2 regions of the Nonomuraea monospora genome follow, and region 1 is predicted to be linked to the other one. Evidence: riboswitches for the same ligand, from Rfam matches in the RefSeq annotation. Region 1 holds a riboswitch; the other holds the start of a gene.
What was found. A riboswitch is a leader RNA that binds a small molecule or an ion and turns the genes downstream of it on or off. The one in region 1 is predicted to bind cobalamin.
Positions count from the first base shown of each region.

Region 1 (11,698 bases):
GCTCCCGCCGCTCCCGCCACCATCGCCGACCTCACCGCCACCACCGCCCCCACCCGGGTCTTCCTCACGACCGGCCGCCGCAGCCTCCCCCTCTTCACCGGCATCCCCGGAGTGTGGCTCCTGGCCAGATCCGTAGACCCCCCAGAACCCCCCATCCCTCCCAACGTGCACATCCTCCTCGCCCGCGGCCCCTACACCCCCGAAGGCGAACGCACCCTCATCCAGCAACACCACCTGAACGTCCTCATCACCAAGGACAGCGGCGGCGACCTGACCTCCGCCAAACTCACCGCCGCCCGCGACCTGGCCCTCCCCGTCATCATGGTGAACCGCCCACCCCTCCCACCCGGCGTCCACCTCGTGGACACCGTGGCGGCGGCAACGTCCTGGGCCGCAGAGCCTCAGGGATAACGGCGAGGCGTGTAAACCAGCCCGCGCTCGGTGACCCGGGTCGTCGAGGACCCGACGATCAGCAGGCAGCGCATGTCCACCTGCCCCGGATCCAGCTCACCCAGCGTCGTGACGGTGACGCTCTCCTGCTCACCCCCCACATCACGCCCGACCACCACGGGGGTGGCCGCGTCCCGGTGCTCCAGCAGCAGGTCACGAGCCGCCGCGAGCTGCCACGTACGGCTGCGCGAAGCAGGGTTGTAGATCGCCACCACCATGTCGGCCGAGGCGGCGGCCGTGAGCCGGGCGGCCACCACCTCCCACGGCTTGAGCAGGTCCGACAGCGACACCACGCAGTAGTCGTGCCCCAGCGGCGCCCCGACCCGGCTCGCCACCGCCTGCGCCGCCGTCAACCCGGGCACGATCCGCACCGGCACGTCGGGGAAGTCGGCCGCCGCCTCCATGACCGCGCTGGCCATGGCGAACACCCCGGGATCCCCGGACGACACCACCGCCACACGGGCGCCGCCGCGGGCCAGCTCCAGCGCGTGCCTGGCGCGTTCGGCCTCCACCCGGTTGTCGGTACGGTGACGGTGCTGGCGCGGGTTCGGGGCCACCCGGTCCACGTACGGGCCGTAACCGACGAGGTCGGTCGCGGCGGCCAGCGCCTCCTGCGCCTCGGGCGTCAGCCACGGCCGCCCGGCCGGGCCCAGCCCCACCACGGTCACCTCGCCCGTCACCTTGCCCGGCCCTCTGCCCGCTGTTCGGCCCGCTGCCTCGCCCGCCGTGTTGCCCGCTGTGTGGCCTGCCGTGTTGCCCGCTGTGTTGCCCGCTGTGTGGCCTGCCGTGTTGCCAGCCACCTCACCAGCCACCTCGCCAGCCACCTCGCCAGCCACCTCGCCAGCCACCTTGCCCGCCGCCGGAACCCGCTGTGGCTCGGGCACGAACGTGCGCTCGGCGGGGCTGGTCAGCAGGGCCAGCGAGAAGTACGGCACGCCGTCGGCGTCCACGTCCTTGAGCGGCGCGACCCGTTCCGCGCCCATCGTGGCGCGCTCGACGTACCAGGCGTCGTCCAGCCGCCCGGCCTCGGCCAGCGCCTCGCGCACCTTCTCGAACGTCCGGCCCAGCTTCAGCACCGCCGCCGAGTCCGTCCCGCGCAGCCGGTCGGCCAGCACGTCGGCCGGCAGGGTGCCGGGCAGCACCGTCAGCACCTCGTCCCGCTCCACCAGCGGACGCCCGAGCACCGCCGACGCGGCGCTGACCGACGTCACCCCGGGCACCACCTCGGTGTCGTAACGGTGGGCGAGCCGCTTGTGCATGTGCATGTACGACCCGTAGAACAGCGGATCACCCTCCGCCAGCACCACCACGGTGCGGCCCGCGTCCAGGTGCACGGCCAGCCGCTCGGCGCAGTCGGCGTAGAAGTCGTCCAGCGCGCCCTGGTAACCGCCGGGGTGGTCGGTGGTCTCCGTGGTCAGCGGGTAGAGCAGCAGCTCCTCGACCTGGCCTTCCCGCATGTACGGCAGCGCGATCGAACGGGCGATGCTCCGGCCGTGCCTCGCGGCGTGGTACGCGATCACGTCCGCCTCGCCGATCAGCCTGGCCGCCTTCACCGTGACCAACTCGGGGTCACCGGGACCGAGGCCGACTCCGTACAGGCGTCCCTTCACCATGATCACTCCGTCTCGTCCGCGATGGCGTTGACCGCCGCCGCCGTCATCGCACTGCCGCCGCGGCGGCCGTGCACCACCAGATACTCCAGGTCGCTCGCGGCCAGCGCCCGCTTCGACTCCGCCGCGCCGATGAACCCCACCGGAATCCCCAGCACCGCCGCCGGCCGCCCCGCACCCTCCTCCACCAGCTCCAGCAGCCGGAACAGAGCGGTCGGCGCGTTCCCGATCGCCACCACCGCGCCGTCCAGCCGCCCCCGCCACAACTCCAGCGCGGCAGCACTGCGCGTGGTCCCCAGCCGCTCCGCCAGCTCCGGCACGCGCGGGTCGGGCAGCGTGCACACCACCTCGTTCTCGGCGGGCAACCTGCGCCTCGTCACGCCGGACGCCACCATCATGGCGTCACACAACACAGGCGCGCCCGCCCGCAGCGCCTCCCTGGCCCGCGCCACCACCCCGGGGGACCAGGCCAGGTCGGTGACGAGGTCCGTCATGCCGCAGGCGTGGATCATCCGCACCGCCACCTGGGCGACCTCGGGCGGGATGCCTGTGAGGTCGGTTTCGGCGCGGATGGTCGCGAACGAGCGGCGGTAGATCTCGGCGCCGTCGCGGATGTAGTCGGTCACGGGTGCCTTTCTCGGGGGCTGGGTGGTCAGGGGTGCTCGGCGTACGGGCACGCACGGTTGGTCGGCGGTTGCGCGAGCGCGGTCGCTGGTTGGCTGGCGGTTGTGTGAGCGCGGTCGCCGGTTGGTCGGTGGTGGCGAGCACGGTCGCCTTGCCTGGCCGCGGCTGCCTGCGGTGGTCGGTTCCGAGGCTGCCACCAGGAGCCACCACCTGCATGGCGCTGGTGGCCGCCCGCCTGCATGGCATGGGTGGCCGGTTGCCGTGGCTGCCGTCTGCATGGCGTTGGTGGCCCGGTCGGTGGGAGCCGCCGCCGGTGTGGCGTTGGTGGCCGGTCGGCGGGAGCCACCGCCTGCATAGTGCTGGTGGCCGGTTGCCGCCCGCTGTGTGGCGCTGGTGGCCGGTGGCCGCCCGTATGCATGGCGTTGGTGCCCGGTCGTTGGTGGCCGCCGTCTGCGTGCTGCCGGTGGCCGATCGTCGGTGGACGCCATCAGCGCGGCTGCCATCGGTGGTCGTCATCACTGCGGGTGCCGTCGGTAGCCGTCGCCTGTGGCGATCAGCTCGACGACCTGGCCGCGAGGCAGGCCGCAGCGCCGCTCGCAACCAGCCCAGTGAACGGGCGTCCCAGGAGCGGCGGCCTGGCTCTCCACCCACCGCCGCGCGTCCGCCTGCACGTCCGCCAGAGCCTTCCCGCAACCGGGCCTACCGGTACAAGCCGTGACCCCGGTCCACGGCGAGGCCGGGTCGGTGACCAGGCCCGCTTCGGTGAGCGCCCGCTCCGCGCGGTCCGCCGCCTCCGGGGAGAGGTCCAGGGACACGGCGGTCCGCCACGGGGTGAGCCGCACGGCGGGGCCGCTGTCGGCGAGGGCCCGGAGCTGGGCGGGGGTCAGCCTGCCGAGCGGCACCAGCACCTGCAGCGCCACCCGCCCGTCGCGCTGCGTGATCCGCCCGGCCCGCCGCCCCACGTCAGCGCGCTCCAGCGGCGTCACCGGCCGGTCGACCGACGGTCTGGTGACTGGATCGATCGTCGGGTCAGGGACCGGATCCGTGGTCGGGTTCTGGCCCATTGTTCCGGTGGCTGGCACGGTCGTCAGGGCGCGCACGGCCGGGTCGGCGGTCAGGCGGGCGGTGATGCGGGCTGGGCCGTTCTCCAGCTCCTGGATGCGCCAGGCGTGGGGCGCGTCGTCCGGGCGTTCGTCGAGGAACGCCTCTGCGGCGGCGAGCATGAGCGGGACGGCGGCGGCTGGGCTGCAGATCAGGCCCGTGTCCCAGCCCGCCAGCAGCAGCCGTCCTCCGGGGGACTCCCCGCTTCTGAGCGCCCCGCCTGGGAGCGCCCTGTTCGGGAGCGCCCCGTCTGGGAGCACCCCGTTCGGGGGTGCCCCGCCTGGGAGTGCCCCGCCTGGGAGTGCGCCGTGCGGGAGTGCGCCGTCTGGGAGCGCCGCGCCAGAGTTCCGAGCGTCTGTGCGCGCGCCGATGATCTCGGCGTTTGGGGGCGCGTCAACGGCCACTGCTGCCCATGTCACATCCGCCCCAAGCCCACTCACATCCCCCGTCCCATCATCGACCGCGAACAAGAACCGCCCAGGCAGCCCCGCCAGCCGCTCCCGCCCGCACAACGCCAGGTCGAGGGCCTGCACCACCGCGAGCACGTCCACCACCCCGAGCACTCCCCGCCCGCTCATCGGTGAGGCGACGATGTTGCGGACGCGTTCGTGGGCGAGGGACGGCAGCAGGCCGGCGGCGGTGAGGCGTTCGGCGAAGGCGGTGGGTGAGTGGAGTCCGCGCACCTGGACGTTGGCGCGCGAGGTGAGTTCGATCACGCCCGATCCGAACGCTTCGGCGCAGTCCGCGAGTGCGTGGAGCTGGGCAGGGGAGGCGGCGCCGCCGGGCAGGCGGATTCGGGCCAGCGGGCCGTCCGCGGCCTCGTGTACCTGTAGCGCGCCCGGACAGGCGTCGGGACGGATCCGTCCGGAAAAGTCGGCTATGGACACGAAGAGGATGGTAACGCCAGTTCTTGTGGAGGTCTGTCTTGCCGTAGTCTCCTGGTAGGCGATGGCATGGGAGGAAGCCGGTGCGAAACCGGCGCGGTCCCGCCACTGTGACCGGGGAGCGAACCCCACCGCAGGCCACTGCCCGGCGACGGGTGGGAAGGCCGGGGTGAGCGCTGATCCGGGAGCCAGGAGACTCCTGCCGTCGCATCACCCGCGACCGGGGCGAGGACCCCGAGGGAGGATTGCGCCGTGCCTGGCGACAGCCGTACCGTCCTGCTGCTCTCGACTTCGGACACCGACCTGCTGAGCGCACGCGCGAGCAGCGTCCCCTACCGGCTGGGCAATCCGGCCAGGCTCGTCCCCGGCGACCTGCCCGCGCTGCTGGAGGGCGTGGAGCTGGTCGTGGTGCGGCTGCTCGGTGGGCGGCGGGCCTGGGCGGAGGGACTGGACGCGTTGCTGGCCGGGCCTCTGCCGGTGGTGGTGCTGGGTGGCGAGCAGGCGCCCGACGCCGAGTTGATGGAGCTGTCCACGGTGAGCGGGGGCGTCTGCGCGGAGGCGCACGCCTACCTTGCGCACGGTGGGCCAGCGAACCTGGCGGAGCTGCACGCGTTCCTGTCCGACACCGTGCTGCTGACCGGCCACGGTTTCGCGCCGCCCGCGCCGACGCCGTCCTGGGGCAGGTTGGAGCGGGGCACCGGGGCGGGGAGCCTGGAACGGGACGCCGGGGCGGGCGGGTTGGAGCGGGACGCCGGGGCGGGCGGGTTGGAGCGGGACGCCGGGGCGGGCGGGTTGGAGCGGGACGCCGGGGCGGGCGGGTTGGAGCGGGAGGTCGGGGCGCGGGGCGGGCCTGTGATCGGGGTGCTTTACTACCGGGCGCACCACCTGGCGGGCAACACCGCGTTCGTGGAAGCGCTCTGCTCGGCGATCGAGGACGCCGGCGGCCGGGCCATGCCGGTCTACTGCTCATCCCTGCGCACCCCAGAACCCGGCCTGCTCGACGCGCTGCGGGCCGCCGACGCGCTGGTCGTGACGGTGCTGGCGGCCGGCGGCGCGCGGCCCGCCACCGCCGGCGCGGGCGGCGACGACGAGGCGTGGGACGTCGGCGCGCTGGCCGCACTCGACGTGCCCATCCTGCAAGGGCTCTGCCTGACCACCAGCAGGCAGGCGTGGGAGGAGAACGACGACGGCCTGTCGCCGCTGGACGCCGCCTCGCAGGTGGCGATCCCCGAGTTCGACGGACGGATCATCACGGTGCCGTTCTCGTTCAAGGAGATCGACGAGGACGGGCTGACCGTCTACGAGGCCGACCCCGAGCGGGCCGCCCGGGTGGCCGGGATCGCGGTGCGGCACGGCCTGCTGCGTCACGTCCCGCCCACCGAGCGGCGCCTGGTCGTGATGCTGTCGGCGTACCCGACCAAGCACTCGCGCGTCGGCAACGCCGTCGGCCTGGACACGCCCGCCAGCACTGTGCGGTTGCTGTCCAGGCTCGCCGAGGCCGGATACGACCTGGGCGAAGGCTTCCCCGGCGTGGCCGAGCAGGACGGCGACGCGCTCATCCACGCGCTGATCGCCGCCGGCGGCCAGGACCAGGACTGGCTGACCGAGGAGCACCTGGCGGGCAATCCGGTACGGATCTCCGCCGCCTCCTACGAGCGGTGGTACCGGACGCTGCCCGGCGACCTGCGGCACGCAATGGAACGCCACTGGGGGCCGCCGCCCGGCGAGCTGTTCGTGCACGAGGGCGACATCGTGCTCGCCGCGCTGCACGCCGGGAACCTCGTCGTCATGGTCCAGCCGCCACGCGGCTTCGGCGAGAACCCGATCGCCATCTACCACGACCCCGACCTGCCGCCCAGCCACCACTACCTGGCCGCGTACCGGTGGCTGTCGGACGAGTTCGGCGCGCACGCCATGGTGCACGTGGGCAAGCACGGCAACCTGGAGTGGCTGCCGGGCAAGTCGGCGGGCATGTCCGCGGCGTGCGCCACCGACGCGGCGATCGGGGACCTGCCGCTGGTCTACCCGTTCCTGGTGAACGACCCCGGCGAAGGCACCCAGGCCAAGCGGCGGGCGCACGCCGTGCTGGTCGACCACCTGGTGCCGCCGATGGCCAGGGCGGACACGTACGGGGACATCGCCCGCTTGGAGCAGCTCCTCGACGAGCACGCCACGATCGCCGCCATGGACCCCGCCAAGCTGCCCGCCATCCGCGCGCAGATCTGGACGCTCATCCAGGCCGCCCGGCTCGACCACGACCTGGGGCTGGCGGATCGGCCGCACGACAGCGAGTTCGACGACTTCCTGCTGCACGTGGACGGGTGGCTGTGCGAGGTGAAGGACGCGCAGATCCGCGACGGGCTGCACGTGCTCGGGCAGGCGCCGGAGGGGGCGGCGCGGGTCGATCTGGTGCTGGCCATGTTGCGGGCGCGGCAGTTGTGGGGCGGGCGGGAGACGTTGCCGGGGCTGCGTGAGGCGCTCGGGCTGGTGGAGGACGGTACGGCCGGGCTGGGGGCGGTGGATCGGGCCGAGGGGGTGGCCAGGGCGCTGGTGGAGGGGATGGAGGAGCGGGGCTGGGCGGTGGAGGCGGTCCCGGAGGTCGTACGCGCCCACGTGGCGAAGGTCGTACAGTCCGAGCAGGTCGAGCAGGTCGAGCAGGCTGCCGACCTGGTCACCCGCATTCTCGCCTTCGCCGCCACCGAGCTGATCCCCCGCCTGGCCCGCACCACGGACGAGCTGGACCACGTCCTGCACGCCCTGGACGGCGGCTACGTCCCGGCGGGCCCCAGCGGCTCACCGCTGCGCGGCCTGGTCAACGTCCTGCCGACCGGCCGCAACTTCTACTCGGTCGACCCCAGGGCGGTGCCCAGCAAGCTGGCCTGGGAGACCGGCCAGGCGATGGCGGAGTCGCTGCTGGAGCGCTACCGCGCCGACACGGGGGAGTGGCCGCGTTCCGTGGGCCTGTCCGTGTGGGGCACCTCCGCCATGCGGACGGCGGGCGACGACGTGGCGGAGGTGCTGGCGCTGCTCGGCGTCCGTCCCGTGTGGGACGAGGCGTCCCGCCGCGTCACCAGCCTGGAGCCGATCCCGCTCGCCGAGCTGGCCCGGCCCAGGATCGACGTGACGGTCCGGATCAGCGGCTTCTTCAGGGACGCGTTCCCGCACGTGGTGGCGATGCTCGACGACGCCGTACGGCTGGTGGCGGCCCTGGACGAGCCGCACGAGCACAACTACGTGCGCGCCCACGTGGCCCAGACCCCGGCCGGCGAGCGGCAGGCCACGATGCGGATCTTCGGGTCGGCGCCCGGCGCGTACGGGGCGGGGCTGCTGCCGCTGATCGACAGCCGCAACTGGCGCGACGACGCGGACCTGGCCGAGGTGTACGCGGTGTGGGGCGGCTACGCCTACGGCCGCGACCTCGACGGCGTGGCCGCCCGCCCGCAGATGGAGGACGCCTACCGCCGCATCGCCGTGGCCGCCAAGAACGTCGACAGCCGCGAGCACGACATCGCCGACTCCGACGACTACTTCCAGTACCACGGCGGCATGGTCGCCACCGTCCGCGCGCTCACCGGCAAGGCTCCGGCCGCCTACGTGGGCGACAGCACCCGGCCCGACGCCGTACGCACCAGAACGCTCTCCGAGGAGACCTCGCGCATCTTCCGCGCCAGGGTCGTCAACCCGCGCTGGCTGGCGGCGATGCGGCGGCACGGCTACAAGGGCGCGTTCGAGCTGGCCGCCACCGTCGACTACCTGTTCGGCTACGACGCCACCACGGGGGTGGTCGCCGACTGGATGTACGACAAGCTGACCGAGACGTACGTGCTCGACCCCGAGAACCAGGCGTTCATGGCCGAGTCGAACCCGTGGGCCCTGCACGGCATCGCCGAACGCCTCCTCGAGGCCGCCGAGCGCGGCATGTGGGAGCACCCGGACCCTGACGTGCTGCGCGGGCTGCAGGAGGTCTACCTCAAGACGGAGGGCGACCTGGAGGACGACACCAGCCGCTGAGCCGTCCCCGGCGTGCCCGCCCAGTGCAGGTGCAGATAGGACGCGGTCACGCCGGGATCGCCGTACCCGTCGGCGCCGCCCTCGTGGCGGAACAGCGGCCCGGCCGCGTACTCGACGGTGGTGCGGTGGAACTCGTGGCCGCGCACGCGTTCGCCGGGCCTGGTCAGCGGGGTGCGGGCGAGCGCGACGGCCTCCCGGTAGCCGAGCGTGAGTTTGGACGTCATCGAGGCGCGGCCGGGGACGCGCCCGCACATGCGGCGGCCGTCCAGCTCGTCGCACAGGTACAGCAGCCCGGCGCACTCGGCGGCGATCGGGCCGTCGAAGGTGGCGACCTGGGTGCGCAGGGGGGTGTTGGCGGCCAGTTCGGCGGCGTACACCTCGGGGAAGCCGCCGCCGATCACCAGGGCGGCCGTGCCTGGGGGGAGGCGTTCGTCGCGCAGCGGGTCGAAGGTGACGACGTCCGCGCCCGCCGCGCGCAGCAGCTCGACGTGTTCGGCGTAGCCGAACGTGAACGCAGCCCCACCGGCCACCGCCACAACGGGCCGCGCCCGCCTCGCCCGCCCACCGCCGTCATCGGCCGCCCGCCCATCGCCGTCACCGGCCATCCGCCTGCCGTCATCACCGGTCGCGGCGGTGAGCGGATCCCATGCGGACGCGTCCAGCGGCGCCGCCGACCTGGCCAGCCGCATCAGCGCGTCAAGATCGCACGACCCGGCCACCAGCGCGGCCAGCCGCTCCACCGCGTCCACCGCCTCGTCCCGCCGCTCAGCCGCGGGCACCAGCCCCAGATGCCGCGACGGCGTGAACACCGCGTCGTCGCGCCGCACCGCCCCCAGCACCGGCACCCCCACCCCGGCCAGCGCCGACCGGCACAACTCCGCGTGCCGATCCGACCCCACCCGGTTGAGCACCACCCCGCCCACCCGCACCCCCGGGTCGAACGTCGCGAACCCGTGCACCACCGCCGCCACCGACCGGCTCTGCCGCGCCGCGTCCACCACCAGCACCACCGGCGCGTCCAGCAGCCGGGCGACGTGCGCCGTCGAGGCGAAGTCCGTGTCCCCCCGCCCGTCGAACAGCCCCATCACGCCCTCGACCACGGCCACCTCGCATCCGGCCGACCCGTGCAGGAACAGCGGCACCACCCGCTCCTCGCCCTGCAGCCACGGATCCAGGTTCCGCCCCGGCCGCCCGGTGGCCAGCGCGTGGTAGCCGGGGTCGATGTAGTCCGGCCCCACCTTGTGCGGTGAGACCCGCAGGCCGCGCGCCCGCAGCGCCGCCATCAGCCCGGTGGCGACCGTCGTCTTGCCGCTCCCGGACGAGGGCGCGGCGACGACCAGCCGCGGGATCGTCACCACTCGATGCCCTTCTGGCCCTTCTGCCCGGCGTCCATGGGATGGCGTACCTTGCCCATCTCCGTCACCAGATCCGCCGCCTCGACCAGCCACTCGGGCGCGTCCCTGCCGGTGATCACGACATGCTGGCTCCCCGGCCGGCCGGTGAGCGCCGCGAGCACGTCGTCCGCGTCCAGCCAGCCCCACTTCAGCGGGTACGTGAACTCGTCCAGCACGTAGAACCGGTACGTCTGCGCCGCCAGATCCCGCTTGATCTGCGCCCAGCCCTCCCTGGCGTCGGCCGCGTGATCCTCCTCGGCGCCGGGCCGCTGGATCCACGACCAGCCCTCGCCCATCTTGTGCCAGGTCACCGGGCCGCCCTCGCCGCTGTCCCCGAGCACCCTGAGCGCCCGCTCCTCGCCGATGCGCCACTTCGCCGACTTCACGAACTGGAACACCCCGACCGGCCAGCCCTGGTTCCACGCCCGCAACGCCATCCCGAACGCGGCCGTGGACTTGCCCTTACCAGGGCCGGTGTGCACGATCAGCAGCGGCCTGGTGCGGCGCTGCCGGGTGGTGAGACCGTCGTCGGGGACGACGGCCGGCTTCCCCTGCGGCACGATCAACCCGCCTTCCTGCGGCTCTGGGGCCTGGTGAGGTTCTGCGTCCTGTGGTCGTGGACGACAGAGCCGAGGTCGGTCAGCGAGTCGAGAGGTACGAGCCACGCCCGCAACCGCGCCGCCAGCCGCACCGCCAGGCCGAGCCGCACCGGCCCGCTCTCGCAGTCCACGACGACCGCGGCCGTGCCCTCCAGCAGAGCCGCCGCCCGATCCACGTCGCCGCCCGCCGTGGCGCGCCCGTCCGTCACCAGGACGAGCAGCGGCCGCCTGGCGGGGTCGCGCAGCCGTTCGACGCGCAGCACCTCCGCCGCCCGCGTCAGCCCCGCCGCCAGGGGCGTGCGCCCGCCGGTGGCCAGCGTACGCAGCCGCGCCGCCCCCACCTCCACCGACGACGTCGGCGGCAGCGCCACCTCGGCCCCCGCTCCCCTGAACGTGACCAGCCCCACCTTGTCGCGCCGCTGGTAGGCGTCGAGCAGCAGGCTCAGCACGGCCGTCTTGACCGCCGTCATCCGCTTGCGGGCGGCCATCGAGCCGCTCGCGTCCACCACGAACAGCACCAGGTTGCCCTCCCTGCCCTCGCGCACCACCTCGCGCAGGTCGCCGCCGCGCAGCACCAGCCCTGGGCCGTTTCGTCCGCGTTCTCTTTGGTACGGGGCCGCGGCTCGCATCGTGGCCGCCACGTGCAGGTCGCGTACGCGGCCCGATGGGTGGCGTGCGCCGGTGGCTCGGCCCTGTGACGTGCGTGACCTGGACCTGCGCCCGGCCGCGCCCTCGCCGACGCCCGGCACCTCCAGCAACGGGACCCGGTACGGGGCCGCCACCCCGGCCACCCGCAGGGCGCCCGCGCCCACGCCGTCGCCCACGCCGTCGCCCGCGTCCGCCGAGTCGTCAGCCGCGTCCATCGGGCGGCCACCTGCTCGGGGCGCGTCGCCGCCGGCTGCGCTGTCGCTTGCCTCAGGGGAGCCCGCGCCGTCCCGGGCCTGATCCGGCAGGCCGTGCTGCCCCGCCTCGCCACCGGCGGACGGCCCGTCGCCGTCAACCCCGGAGGGCCGGTCAGGGCCGCC
Region 1 covers NZ_BAAAQX010000037.1:102,704-114,401, forward strand. The annotation lists gene ABD331_RS46960 (precorrin-6A/cobalt-precorrin-6A reductase) at 1-411, shown strand, start outside; gene cobJ (precorrin-3B C(17)-methyltransferase) at 402-2,063, opposite strand; gene ABD331_RS46970 (precorrin-8X methylmutase) at 2,066-2,686, opposite strand; gene ABD331_RS46975 (precorrin-3B synthase) at 3,200-4,672, opposite strand; cobalamin riboswitch at 4,693-4,883, shown strand; gene cobN (cobaltochelatase subunit CobN) at 4,922-8,680, shown strand; gene ABD331_RS46985 (cobyrinic acid a,c-diamide synthase CobB) at 8,635-10,038, opposite strand; gene cobO (cob(I)yrinic acid a,c-diamide adenosyltransferase) at 10,032-10,634, opposite strand; gene ABD331_RS46995 (magnesium chelatase subunit D family protein) at 10,637-11,698, opposite strand, start outside.

Region 2 (11,698 bases), on a different contig from region 1:
GGCCCACCTTGGTGAGTATTCGCCTGCTCACCTCCACCAGGAGGATGGCTCCCACCACCGAGATGACGAGGATCGGCCAGTCAGCCGGAGACTGCACGCGCTTGCCCCCCAAGTGTGTTAGAACGTCTCGTCAAAGGTCACATTTCCCTCAACTGCCACTTGATACGCGGAGACACGCCGTTCGAAGAAATTGGCCAGCTCCTGCACGTCCTGCAACTCCATGAACGCGAACGGGTTCGCGGAGCCGTAACGCCGCGGCAACCCCAGCCTGACCAGGCGTTGGTCGGCGACGTACTCGAGGTACTGGCGCATCTGGGCGACGCTCATGCCCCGCATCCCGTCACCGCAAAGATCTTCGGCGAAAGCCAGCTCGGCGGCCACCGCCTCCTCCAGCATCAGCGTCACCTGCTTGCTCAGCTCGTCGTCGAAGAGGGACGGCTCCTCGGCCCGCACGGTGTCGACCACGCTGAACGCGAACTCCATGTGCATGGACTCGTCGCGGAACACCCAGTTCGTGCCGGTGGCCAGGCCGCCGAGCAGGCCGCGGGAGCGGAACCAGTACACGTAGGCGAAGGCGCCGTAGAAGAACAGTCCCTCGATGCAGGCGGCGAAGCAGATCAGGTTGAGCAGGAACTGGCGCCGCTCGGCGGCGGTCTCCAGCCGCCGCAGGCTCTCGATGGAGTCGATCCACTTGAAGCAGAACTCGGCCTTGTCGCGGATCGACGGGATGTGCTCGATCGCGGCGAACGCCTTGACCCGCTCGTCCGGGTCGGGCAGGTACGTGTCGAGCAGCGTCAGGTAGAACTGCACGTGCACGGCCTCCTCGAAGAGCTGCCTGCTCAGGTACAGGCGCGCTTCGGGGGCGTTGACGTGCTGGTAGAGGTTGAGCACGAGGTTGTTGGCGACGATGGAGTCGCCGGTGGCGAAGAAGGCGACCAGCCGGTTGATCAGGTGCCGCTCCTGCGGCGTCATCCTGGCCAGGTCGGCGAGGTCGTTGTGCAGGTCCACCTCCTCGACGGTCCACGTGTTGCGGATCGCGGCGCGGTAGCGCTCGTAGAAGTCGGGGTAGCGCATGGGCCGGAGGGTGAGGTCCATTCCGGGGTCGAGCAGCATGAGGGAGGGGCTCCTTACTGGCAGGCTTCGCAGGTTTCCGGGTTCTCGAGTGAGCAGGCGACCGCTTCGACGGCGGCGACCGTGGTCTGGGCGATGCGGGTGGCGGGGCGGGAGCGCAGGTAGTACGTGGTCTTCAGGCCCTGCTTCCAGGCGTAGGCGTACATCGAGGAGAGCTTGCCGATGGTGGGGCTGGCCATGAAGAGGTTGAGTGACTGCGCCTGGTCGATGTACGGCTGGCGCGCGGCGGCCAGGTCGATGAGCGCCTTCTGCGGCAGCTCCCAGGCCGTGCGGTAGAGCAGCTTGAGGTCGTCGGGGATGCCGGGCACCGTCTGCACCGAGCCGTCGGCGCGCTTGAGGTCGTCGCGAAGCTGCTGCGTCCACAGCCCGCGGGCTTGCAGGTCGGCTACCAGGTAGCGGTTGACCTGCAAGAACTCGCCTGACAAAGTTTCGCGCTTGAACACGTTGGACACCTGCGGCTCGATGCACTCGTAGCAGCCGGCGATGGAGGCGATCGTGGCGGTGGGCGCGATGGCGATCATGAGGGAGTTGCGCAGGCCGGTGCGGGCGATCTTCTCGCGCAGCGCGTCCCAGCGGGGGGTCGAGGCGGTGTAGTGGTCGGGGTGCAGGACGCCGCCGGCCGCGCGGGTGTCGGCGTAGGAGGGGTGCCGGCCGCGCTCGGCCGCCAGGTCGGCCGAGGTGTCGTACGCCGCCAGCGCGATCTCCTCGGAGATCCTGGTGGACAGCTCCAGCGCCCGCGGCGAGTCGAACGGCAGCCGCAGCGCGAAGAACACGTCGGCCAGCCCCATCAGCCCGAGCCCGATGGGCCGCCAGCGCTTGTTGGCCGCCTCGGCCTCGGGCGTCGGGTAGAAGCCGAGGTCGATGGTGCGGTCGAGGAAGCGTACGGCGGTGCGCACGGTCCGCCGGAGCCGCTCCCAGTCGACCTCCCCCTCCGCCAGGTGGGCGGCCAGGTTGATCGAGCCGAGGTTGCAGACGGCGGTCTCGGCGTCGCTGGTGACCTCCAGGATCTCGGTGCAGAGGTTCGACAGGTGAATGACGTTCTCGGGGCGGGCGGTCTGGTTGGAGGTGCGGTTGGCGGCGTCCTTGAAGGTCATCCAGCCGTTGCCGGTCTGGGCGAGGGTGCGCATCATGCGGCCGTACAGGGTGCGCGCCGGGATCTGCCTGACCTGTCGCCCGGCGTCCTCGTATTCGCGATATCTCGCGGTGAAAGCCTCGCCGTACAGGTCGGTGAGGTCGGGCGTCTCCTTCGGGTCGAACAGCGACCACATCTCGTCGGCCTCGACCCGGCGCATGAACTCGTCGGGCACCCAGTTGGCCAGGTTGAGGTTGTGGGTGCGGCGGGCGTCCTCGCCGGTGTTGTCCCGCAGCTCCAGGAACTCCTCGATGTCGGCGTGCCAGGTCTCCAGGTAGACGCAGGCCGCGCCCTTGCGCCGGCCGCCCTGGTTGACGGCGGCCACGGACGAGTCGAGGGTGCGCAGCCAGGGCACGATGCCGTTGGAGTGGCCGTTCGTGCCCCTGATCAGGGAGCCGCGCGAGCGCACCCGGGTCCAGGAGATGCCGATGCCGCCGGCGTACTTGGACAGCCGGGCCACCTGCCCGTACCTGTCGTAGATCCCTTCGAGCTCGTCGCGCGGCGAGTCGAGCAGGAAGCACGACGAGAGCTGCGGGCGGCGCGCCCCGGAGTTGAACAGCGTGGGCGAGCTGGGCAGGTACGACAGCGTGGACATGAGCGTGTACAGCTCGGCGGCCTCGGCCACGCTCCGCGACAGCCCGCAGGCGACGCGCAGGAAGAAGTGCTGCGGGCGCTCCAGCACCTTGCGGGTCTCGGGGTGGCGCAGCAGGTAGCGGTCGTGGACGGTGCGCAGCCCGAAGTACTCGAACCGGTCGTCGGCCTGCTCCGAGACGAGCGCGTCCAGCTCGGCGGCGTGCGCGGCGACGAACGCGGCGAGCTCGTCCTGGATCAGCCCGGCCGCGTGGGTGGCCGCGATCGACTCGGAGAACGACCGCACGCCGTGCCCGGCGGCCTCGTCGGCGATCTCCTCGGCCAGCAGCCGCGCGGCGACCCGGGAGTTGGCCGGGTCGGCGATCACCCGCGCGGCGGCCTCCTCGATGGCCAGGCGGCGGTCGATCTCGACGATCTGAGTCACGTTCGCTCTCCTCATCCCCTGTGAGGGCATGCGAGAGCACGGCAGCACGAAGCCGCGGCGCGCTCCGGCCTGCCCTCGAGACCCTGAACACTGCACGCCGGGCAGCACCCGGCATACCGCTGGCAGGTCTTCGGGCTCGCGGGCACGCTCGATGGCACCTACTGGCCGTCGCTTCCCGGATCTCTCCAGTGCGTATGACGGCGGTCGTTCCCGCTCACCGCTGCGGGGCAGCCCCGGAATCGCACCGGGTTCCCTTTTGCTCCGCCTCCTGAGAGGCGAACCAGCGACGAGCAGGATCCTACATCTAGTGGCCGTTCCCGCAACTACCCCAGCATGTTGTGGCTTTGGTCGTGTCGAGCAGGCCGAGATCCCGCAGCACGGCGCGGGTGCGGGCGATCTCGGTGTCCAGCCAGCGGGCGAAGTCGTCGCCGGACAGCGGGATCGGCAGCCAGCCGGCGGCCAGGCAGGCCGCCTCCCACTCGCTGGAGGCGATCACCGCCTCGCACATGCGCACGGCCGACTCGCGGCTCTCGTCCGGCATGTCCTCGGGGCCGAACGCGGCCGTCCAGTCGGCGAAGTCCACCCGGACGCCGCACTCCAGCAGTGTCGGCACCTCGAGGTCGGGCACCCGCCTGGCGGAGGAGACGGCGAGCGCCCTGACCCGGCCGCGCCCGATGGCGGTGCGCCAGTCGGCCAGCGGGCCCGCGGCGGCCACCGCCTTGCCGGACAGGAGCGCGGAGGCGGCCTCGCCCAGCCTGGGGTAGCCGGTGTAGTCGACCCGCCTGCCGTCCGCGCCGATCGCCCTGGCGATCAGGCCGAACAGCAGGTGGTCGGGCTCGCCCTGCGGCCCGCCGGCCAGCAGGGCCTGGCCGGGGCTGGCAAGGAGGCGGGCGGCGAAGTCGTCGAAGTCGCGCAGCGGGGAGCGGTCGGGCACGACCACTACCTCGATCTGGCCGCTCAGCCTGGCGAGCGGGGTGCCGGTGTCGAGCAGGCTCTGGCCGTTGTTCAGCTCGGCGGCGGCGAGGGCGGGCAGGCCGCTGACGGTGATCGCGGCCCCGCCTCCGGCCGCCAGACCGCCTCCCGCCGGCCCCGCGCCTGAGGACGGGCTGCCGGTGATCGCGTGGCCGAGGGCCGCCGCGAAGCCCGCCGCGCGGGCCGCGTCGGCGAACGCCCGCCCGACGCGTGACCAGCGCTGCCCGGCCGCGTTGATCGAGAATCCGGTACGCAGTACGTTCGCCGCCCGTTCCGTGCCGCAACCGGCAGCGCAGGCGAAGGCGCCGAACCCGCAGGCGAGGAACCGCCGCCGGCGCATGTACTTCTCTCCCGAATCCCCCATTACTCTAGGTTATTAACCCAATACAAGAAGCTTACACCGGGGTCATGGTCATCAACCCGAATCGCTATTGTTTGCGATTTTTGGTGCTTTATCGGACTTTCTTCCCCACGCCCGCCATCAGCGACGACGGCAGCGACCAGTCCCCCACCAGCTTGGGCCGGTCAGGCCGCCAGTCCGTGGCCTGCACGAGCCCGGGCGGCTCCAGCGGCCAGTCCCCGAAGAACGCGCGGATCTGCCCCGGCGACCGGTCGGTCCCGCCCCGGCCGGACGAGCCGCGGAACCTGGCCCGCTCCTCGTCCTCCAGGTTCGCCATGGTCGTGGCGTGCGTGATCACCAGGTGGCTGCCGGGCGCGGCCCGCTCGCGCAGCACGGCCACCGCCCGTTGGGGGTCGGCCGAGTCGGGCAGGAAGTGCAGGATCGAGACCAGCAGCACCGCGATCGGCCGGTCGAGGTCGAGGTACTCCGCCGCCCCGGCCAGCACGTCCCCGGGATCGAGCAGGTCCGCCTGGACGAAACCGGCCCTGCCCGGCGAGTGCCGGAGCAGGGCCGTGGCGTGCGCGGCGACGACGGGGTCGTGGTCGACGTAGACGACCTTGGCCTCGGGCGCCACCTCGTGCGCGCTGCCTTGGGTGGGCAGCCCGCTGCCGAGGTCGAGGAACTGGTCGACCCCGGCGCGGGCGACGTACCGTACGGCACGCTGAAGGAAGGCCCGGTTCGCGCGGGCCAGCGGGACCGCCTCCGGGATCAGCTCGGCGAGCTGGTCGATGGCCTGGCGGTCGACCGCGAAGTTGTCCTTCCCGCCGAGCATGTAGTCGTACATGCGTGCGGGATGAGGCCTCTGGTGGTCGAACTGCCGCACAGTATCGAATTTATGTCGTATCCAGCCAGATAACACTACCTTGGGAAGATTGTGGCTGAATTAATGTCGGCTATTCGACCGTAACGCTCTTGGCTAGATTGCGCGGCTTGTCCACATCGCGGCCCAGCGCCACGGCCGCGTGGTACGCCAGGAGCTGGAGCGGGATCGTCAGCAGGATCGGGTCCAGCTCGATCTCGTTCCTGGGGATCACGATCACGTCGTCGGCCAGCTTGGCGTCCGGCTCGCGGTGCCCCACCATGAGCACCTGGCCGCCGCGGGCGCGGATCTCGCCGAGGGTGGTGAGGTTCTTGTCGAGCAGCTCGTCGTCGGGCACGATCGCCACCGTCGGCATGTCGGGGCCGATCAGCGCGAGCGGGCCGTGCTTGAGCTCGCTGGCCGGGTACGCCTCGGCGTGCACGTACGAGATCTCCTTGAGCTTCTGCGCGCCCTCGCGGGCCACCGGGTAGCCGCGCACCCGCCCGACGAACATCATGCTCGGGTGGTGGGCGTACTTCTTGGCCAGCTCAGCGATCTTGTCGCCCTGCTGCAGGATCTGCTCGATCTGGCCGGGCAGCCTGCGCAGGCCCTCCACGACGCGCCGCCCGTCGGCGGGCGACAGGTCGCGCACGCGCCCCAGGTGCAGCGCGAGCAGCGCGAACGCCATCGACGTCGAGGTGAACGCCTTGGTCGAGGCGACCGAGACCTCCGGCCCCGCGTGCAGGTAGATGCCGCCGTCCACCTCGCGGGCGATGGCGCTGCCCACGGCGTTGACGATGCCGATGACCCGGCCGCCCTTGCGCTTGAGCTCCTGCACGGCGGCGAGGGTGTCGTAGGTCTCGCCCGACTGGCTGATCGCGACGTAGAGGGTGTCGGGGTCCACGACGGGGTTGCGGTAGCGAAACTCGCTGGCCGGCTCGGCGTCGGCCGGGATGCGCGCCAGCTCCTCGATGAGCTGCGCGCCGATCTGGCCCGAGTAGTACGCCGACCCGCAGCCGATGATCTTCACCCGGCGGAAACCACGGGTCTCGCGGGCGTCCATGTTCAGGCCGCCGAGGTGGGCCACGTGGAAACGCTCGTCGAGGCGGCCGCTCATGGTGCGGGTGATCGTCTCAGGCTGCTCGGAGATCTCCTTGAGCAGATAGTGCTCGTAGCCGCCGGTGTCGTAGTGGCCGGCGTCCCAGTCGACGGTCAGCGGCTCCTTGGCCGTCTCGCGGGCGTCGCTGGCGAAGGTGTGGAAGCCGTCGGCCTTGAGCACGGCCAGCTCGCCGTCCTCCAGGTGCACCACCTGGCGGGTGTAGCGGACCAGCGCGGCCACGTCCGAGGCGGCGAACATCTCCTTCTCGCCGATGCCCAGCACGATCGGGCTGCCGTTGCGCGCCACGACCACCTCGCCGGGCCGCTCGGAGTCGATCACCGCGATGCCGTACGTGCCCACGATGCTCTTGAGCGTCTTCCTGACGGCCTCCTCCAGCGAGTCGTTCTCGTCGACCGCGGCGGCGATCAGGTGCGCCAGCACCTCGGTGTCGGTCTCGGACGCGAACGCCACGCCGTCGGCCTCCAGCTTGGCGCGCAGCTCGGCGGCGTTCTCGATGATGCCGTTGTGCACGACCGCGATGCGCTCGTCGGCGGACAGGTGCGGGTGCGCGTTGACGTCGCTCGGCACGCCGTGCGTCGCCCACCGGGTGTGCCCGATGCCGAGGCTGCCCTTGAACCTGACCGGCACCACCTTGGCCAGATCGGCCACCCGGCCCTTGACCTTGCGAACCTTCAGTCCCTTGTTCGACACCACGACCCCGGCCGAGTCATAGCCCCGGTACTCCAGCCGCTGCAGGCCCTCCAGAAGGATGGGCGCGGCGTCCTTGGGGCCCACATAGGCCACGATTCCGCACATCGAGGTCTCCTCTTATCCGTAAACGATCCTGCGTAGCTGCCGCAGGGACAGCTCTGGAGCCGCTACCCGCCGGCTCCGTAATTCGGCCGCGATCCGGGGAAAGGTCTCGTCATTGGTGAAGCCCTTGGACTTCAGCTCGCCGTGGCGGCGGCGGACGTACTCCTCGGTGGACTCCGAGAAGTACGACAGCACGTCGGCCACCACGCGGGCGGCCTCGCCGGGGCCGAGCGGGCTCGTCCTGGTGAGGTGCGCGATGAGATCTTCGTACGGATGCCGTGCCGTGGACACAGACGAGGACACTACGGCGCTGGAACGAGACACGCCAACATCCTGCCCGATATCGGGCAGGAAATGCTTCTAGGGGACGGCTGCGCGGCTTACTTGGATCCCGGCTCTCGCTCAGACGCCGGCTCTCACTCAGACGCCGACCCTTCGTTCAGACGCCACCTCTTGCCCGGCCGCCCGACTTGCTCAGGCGCCAGCAGGCGAAGGCTCCGGCGGCGAGGCCCAGGCACGTGAGCACCCCCGCCGGGCCCGCCGTCCCGGCCAGGTCGCCGCGGACCGCCGACTGCAGCATCGTCGTCGCCCAGTAGCCGGGCGAGACGGGCGCGACGGCCTGCGCCCAGGCGGGCATCAGCGCGTACGGCACCAGCGCCCCGCCCAGCGCGCTGACCGACAGGGCGGCGATGTTGCACAACGTGCTGAGCTCACCCTGGCTGCGCACCACGCCGGCGATGGCCGTACCCATGCAGAGCAGGGCGAAGCTCCACACCGTCACGGCCAGCGCGAGCGGCCAGACCGGCCCCGACAGACGCATGCCGACCGCCAGCACGCCGTAGACCAGCAGCACCGCCTGCTGGACGACGAGCACGGCGAAGACCGGCACGGCCTTGCCGATCATGACTTCGGGGATCGTGGCGCGGGTTGTGCGCAGGCGGTCCCAGGTGTGCCAGGTGCGTTCGGTGAGGGTGGCGGTGGCGACGTCGGCCATCGACAACACCGAGAACATCACCAGCAGGCCCGTCACCGCCTGGGCGGGCTCGCCGAGCATGCTCTTGAAGATCAGCATGAGCACCATGGGCATGATGAGGTAGCTGACGAAGTGGGCGGGGTCCCGGCGGCGGAGCAGCACGTTGTGGCTGGTCAACACGGCGATCCTGCGCACCGAGAGCAGGCGGCCTTTGGGCGGGCGCTCGTTGGGCGGGCGGTCGTTGGACGGGCGCTTGCTCTCACCGAATTCATGCGACACGGTCATGGGACAGCTCCCGATACAGGTCGTCGAGCGAAGGCCGTCGGATGTCGATCTCGCGTACCGGACGATCGAGGTCGCGCAGCAGGGCGGCCAGCGTCGCGGTCGGGTCGGTGGTGGCGACGGTGATGTCCCGGCCGCCCTCCACGCTCACCCGCACCTCCCCCGGCAGATCCTTCAGCAGGTCGGCGCCCGCACCCCGGGCGATCACCCGGCCGTTCGCGGCGACGGCGACGGTGGCGGCCAGCTCGGTCAGCTCCGGCAGGTAGTGGGTGCAGTAGACGACGGCCGCGCCGCGTTCCGCCCGCCGCCGCACGGCCGCCAGCAGCGCCTCGCGCGTCTCCGGGTCGGCGCCCGCCGTGGGCTCGTCGAGGAGCAGCACGCCGGGGTCGGCCAGCAGGGCGGTGGCGGCCTGCGTCCTGCGTTGCTGGCCGCCGGAGAGCACGCCCACCCGGCGGTCGAGCACGTCGGTGAGCGCCAGTTCCTCGGCCGTGCCCTCGACGGCGCGCACCAGGGCCTGTCCGCGCATCCCGGCCAGGCCGCCGAAGAGCCGCAGCGTCTCCCGTACGGTGACCGTGGGGTAGAGCGCGAGTTGCTGCGGCGCCATCCCGACCTCCCCCTCGACCCGCACGCGCCCGGCGTCCGGCGCGATCAGCCCGGCGGCGATCTCGAAGAACGTCGTCTTGCCCGCCCCGTTGTGCCCGACCAGCCCCGCGATCTCCCCGGACGCCACCCGCAACTCGAACCCGTCGAGCGCGGCCACCTCCCCGTACCGCTTGACCAGCCCTTCGGCCCTCAGCATGACCATCGCATCCTCCTCAGTCTACGACGTAGACTGCTCTACACTGTAGACTCGGCCCGTGCGGAAGCTCAAGACCTCCCGGCAGCCGGAAATCCTCGACGCCGCCCTCGCGATCGCCGACGAGCGCGGGCTCGACGCCCTGTCCATGCGGGCCGTCGCGGAGCGGATCGGCGTGACCCCCATGGCCCTCTACGGCTACTTCCGCAACAAGGACGAACTGCTCGACGGCCTGGTCGGACGCCTGCTCACCCAGCTCGCTCCGGCCGAGCCCGGCGGCTCGTGGCAGGATCGGCTGGCCTCCGTCGCGTGGGCGACGCGCCGGGTGGCCAAGGAACACCCCGCCGTCTTCCCGCTGCTGCTCTTCCGCGCCTCCGTCACGCCGGACGGGGTCCGGGTGGTGGACGCGATCTACCAGGCGCTGCTGGAGGCGGGGGTGCCCGAGCCGGAGGTGCCACGGATCGAGCGGCTGGTGAGCACGTTCGTGCTCGGGTTCGCGGTGTCCGAGGTGAACGGGCGCTTCTCCGGGGCGTCGAACGAGTCGCGGACGCGGCGCGGAGGGCCGGACGCGCCGGCGCATCGGGTTCTGGCGGAGCATCTGATGGTTGATGACTGGGATGCCGAGTTCGCTGCGGATCTGGCTGATCTCATGCGTATCATCCGACCCGTCTGACACATCCCTTTCCTGGGCATGGTTACGGTGAGTAGTCATATCGTGACGTTCCTGGGGAGATGTTCATGCAACTCTGGCTCGCCGTCGCCGTGGCCGCCGGCGTTCTCACCGCACCCGCCGACGTCCCGCCGCTCACCGCCTCCGCCTCGGGCGGGCCGACCGGCCTCGCCGCCGTGGGATGGCGGGTCGACTTGGCGGCGGCCGACACAGCCGGGCGGACGGATCTGACCGCCGTTTGGCGGGGAGCCGACTTGGCGGCGCGCGACACGGGCAGGCAGGCGCAACTGGCCTTCGGGTCTTCTGGCGGGCAGGCGGAACTGGCCGCCGTCCTCCCGGGCGGGCGGGCCGATTCGGCCGTACTCGCCTCGGGCAGGCAAGCCGTGCGCGCCACGGGCCAGCAGGGCGATCTCGCCACGGCCGCCACCGGTCGGCAGGCCGATTTCGCGGCGGCCGCGCGTGAGTACGGGGTGCCGGAGAGCGTGCTGCTCGCGGTGGCGTACCTGGAGTCCCGGTGGGACGCGAACGGTGGGCGGCCCAGCACGGCGGGTGGTTACGGGCCGATGCACCTGGTGGACGCGTTCCCCTCCGACGTACGCACCCACGGTCACACTTCCGCGCACGGAGAGCCCGTCATGGGGGACGCTCTCGGTGATCCCCGGGGAGACGACGCCCGGCCGATGTCGGCCGCACTCACCGAAGCCCTGTCCCGCTCGGCGCTGCGCACGTCGGCGGAGCCGCCCCGTACGACCCTGCCCGAGGCCGGGCGGCTGATCGGTGTGGACCCCGCGCGACTGCGGACGGACCCGGCCGCGAACATCCGCGCCGGCGCCGCCCTGCTCGCCTCCTACCAGGAACGTCCCAGCGCCGAGCCGGCCGACTGGCACGGGGCCGTCGCCCGGTATGCGGGGACGGATGATCCGGTGGCGGCGCGGGCGTTCGCGGACGAGGTGTTCTCGGTGATGCGGGAGGGGGCGCAGCGCCTCACGGATGATGGGCATTTGGTGCGGCTCGAACCCGTAACCAGTGTCCCCGCCCCAGGCGCGGAACCGGGGACGGCGGCCTCACAACGCAGCGCCGCCACCTCCCCGCCCGCCTCGCCGCCCGCGTCACCGGCCACCCCACCGCTCGCCTCCTCGCCGCCCGCGTCACTGGTCGCCCCGCCGCTCGCCTCCTCGCCGCCCGCCTCCACGCCCGCCTCGCAAGCCGCCTCGCCACCTGCCTCGTCACCCGTCTTGCCTCGTGGCGAGCAGCCCGACGCCCCGGACGGCGCCTCACCTGCCACTCCGGGCGGGGCTCCGTCCGACACCCCGGCGGAGGCCTCGGCGGACGCCTCGTCCGACACCCCGACCAGCCCCGCATCCAACACCGCGACCGGCACATCACCCAGCACCCGCACCATCCCCTCCCCCAGCGCCGACGACGGCTGGCCGGACGGGGAGTCGGGTCTGCTGGCCGGTGCCGACACCGAGGCCCTGTGGTCGAGCGACCCCAAGGGCCAGCCCGCCACCCAGGCCGAATGCCCACCCTCCCTGACCTGCGAATGGATGCCCGCCGCCTACAAACGCTTCGGCAAGAAGAAGAACCGCGACTACGGCAACCACGACCACCTGGCC
Region 2 covers NZ_BAAAQX010000001.1:679,439-691,136, reverse strand. The annotation lists gene ABD331_RS03160 (mechanosensitive ion channel family protein) at 1-97, opposite strand, end outside; gene ABD331_RS03155 (ribonucleotide-diphosphate reductase subunit beta) at 118-1,113, opposite strand; gene ABD331_RS03150 (ribonucleoside-diphosphate reductase subunit alpha) at 1,128-3,278, opposite strand; cobalamin riboswitch at 3,383-3,578, opposite strand; gene ABD331_RS03145 (Bug family tripartite tricarboxylate transporter substrate binding protein) at 3,583-4,614, opposite strand; gene ABD331_RS03140 (SAM-dependent methyltransferase) at 4,703-5,473, opposite strand; gene glmS (glutamine--fructose-6-phosphate transaminase (isomerizing)) at 5,544-7,364, opposite strand; gene ABD331_RS03130 (hypothetical protein) at 7,377-7,652, opposite strand; gene ABD331_RS03125 (ABC transporter permease) at 7,801-8,619, opposite strand; gene ABD331_RS03120 (ABC transporter ATP-binding protein) at 8,603-9,421, opposite strand; gene ABD331_RS03115 (TetR/AcrR family transcriptional regulator) at 9,474-10,085, shown strand; gene ABD331_RS03110 (N-acetylmuramoyl-L-alanine amidase) at 10,151-11,698, shown strand, end outside.
Region 2: it holds a riboswitch for cobalamin, as region 1 does, so the genes downstream of both, ABD331_RS03150 (ribonucleoside-diphosphate reductase subunit alpha) here and cobN (cobaltochelatase subunit CobN) in region 1, are expected to answer to the same signal.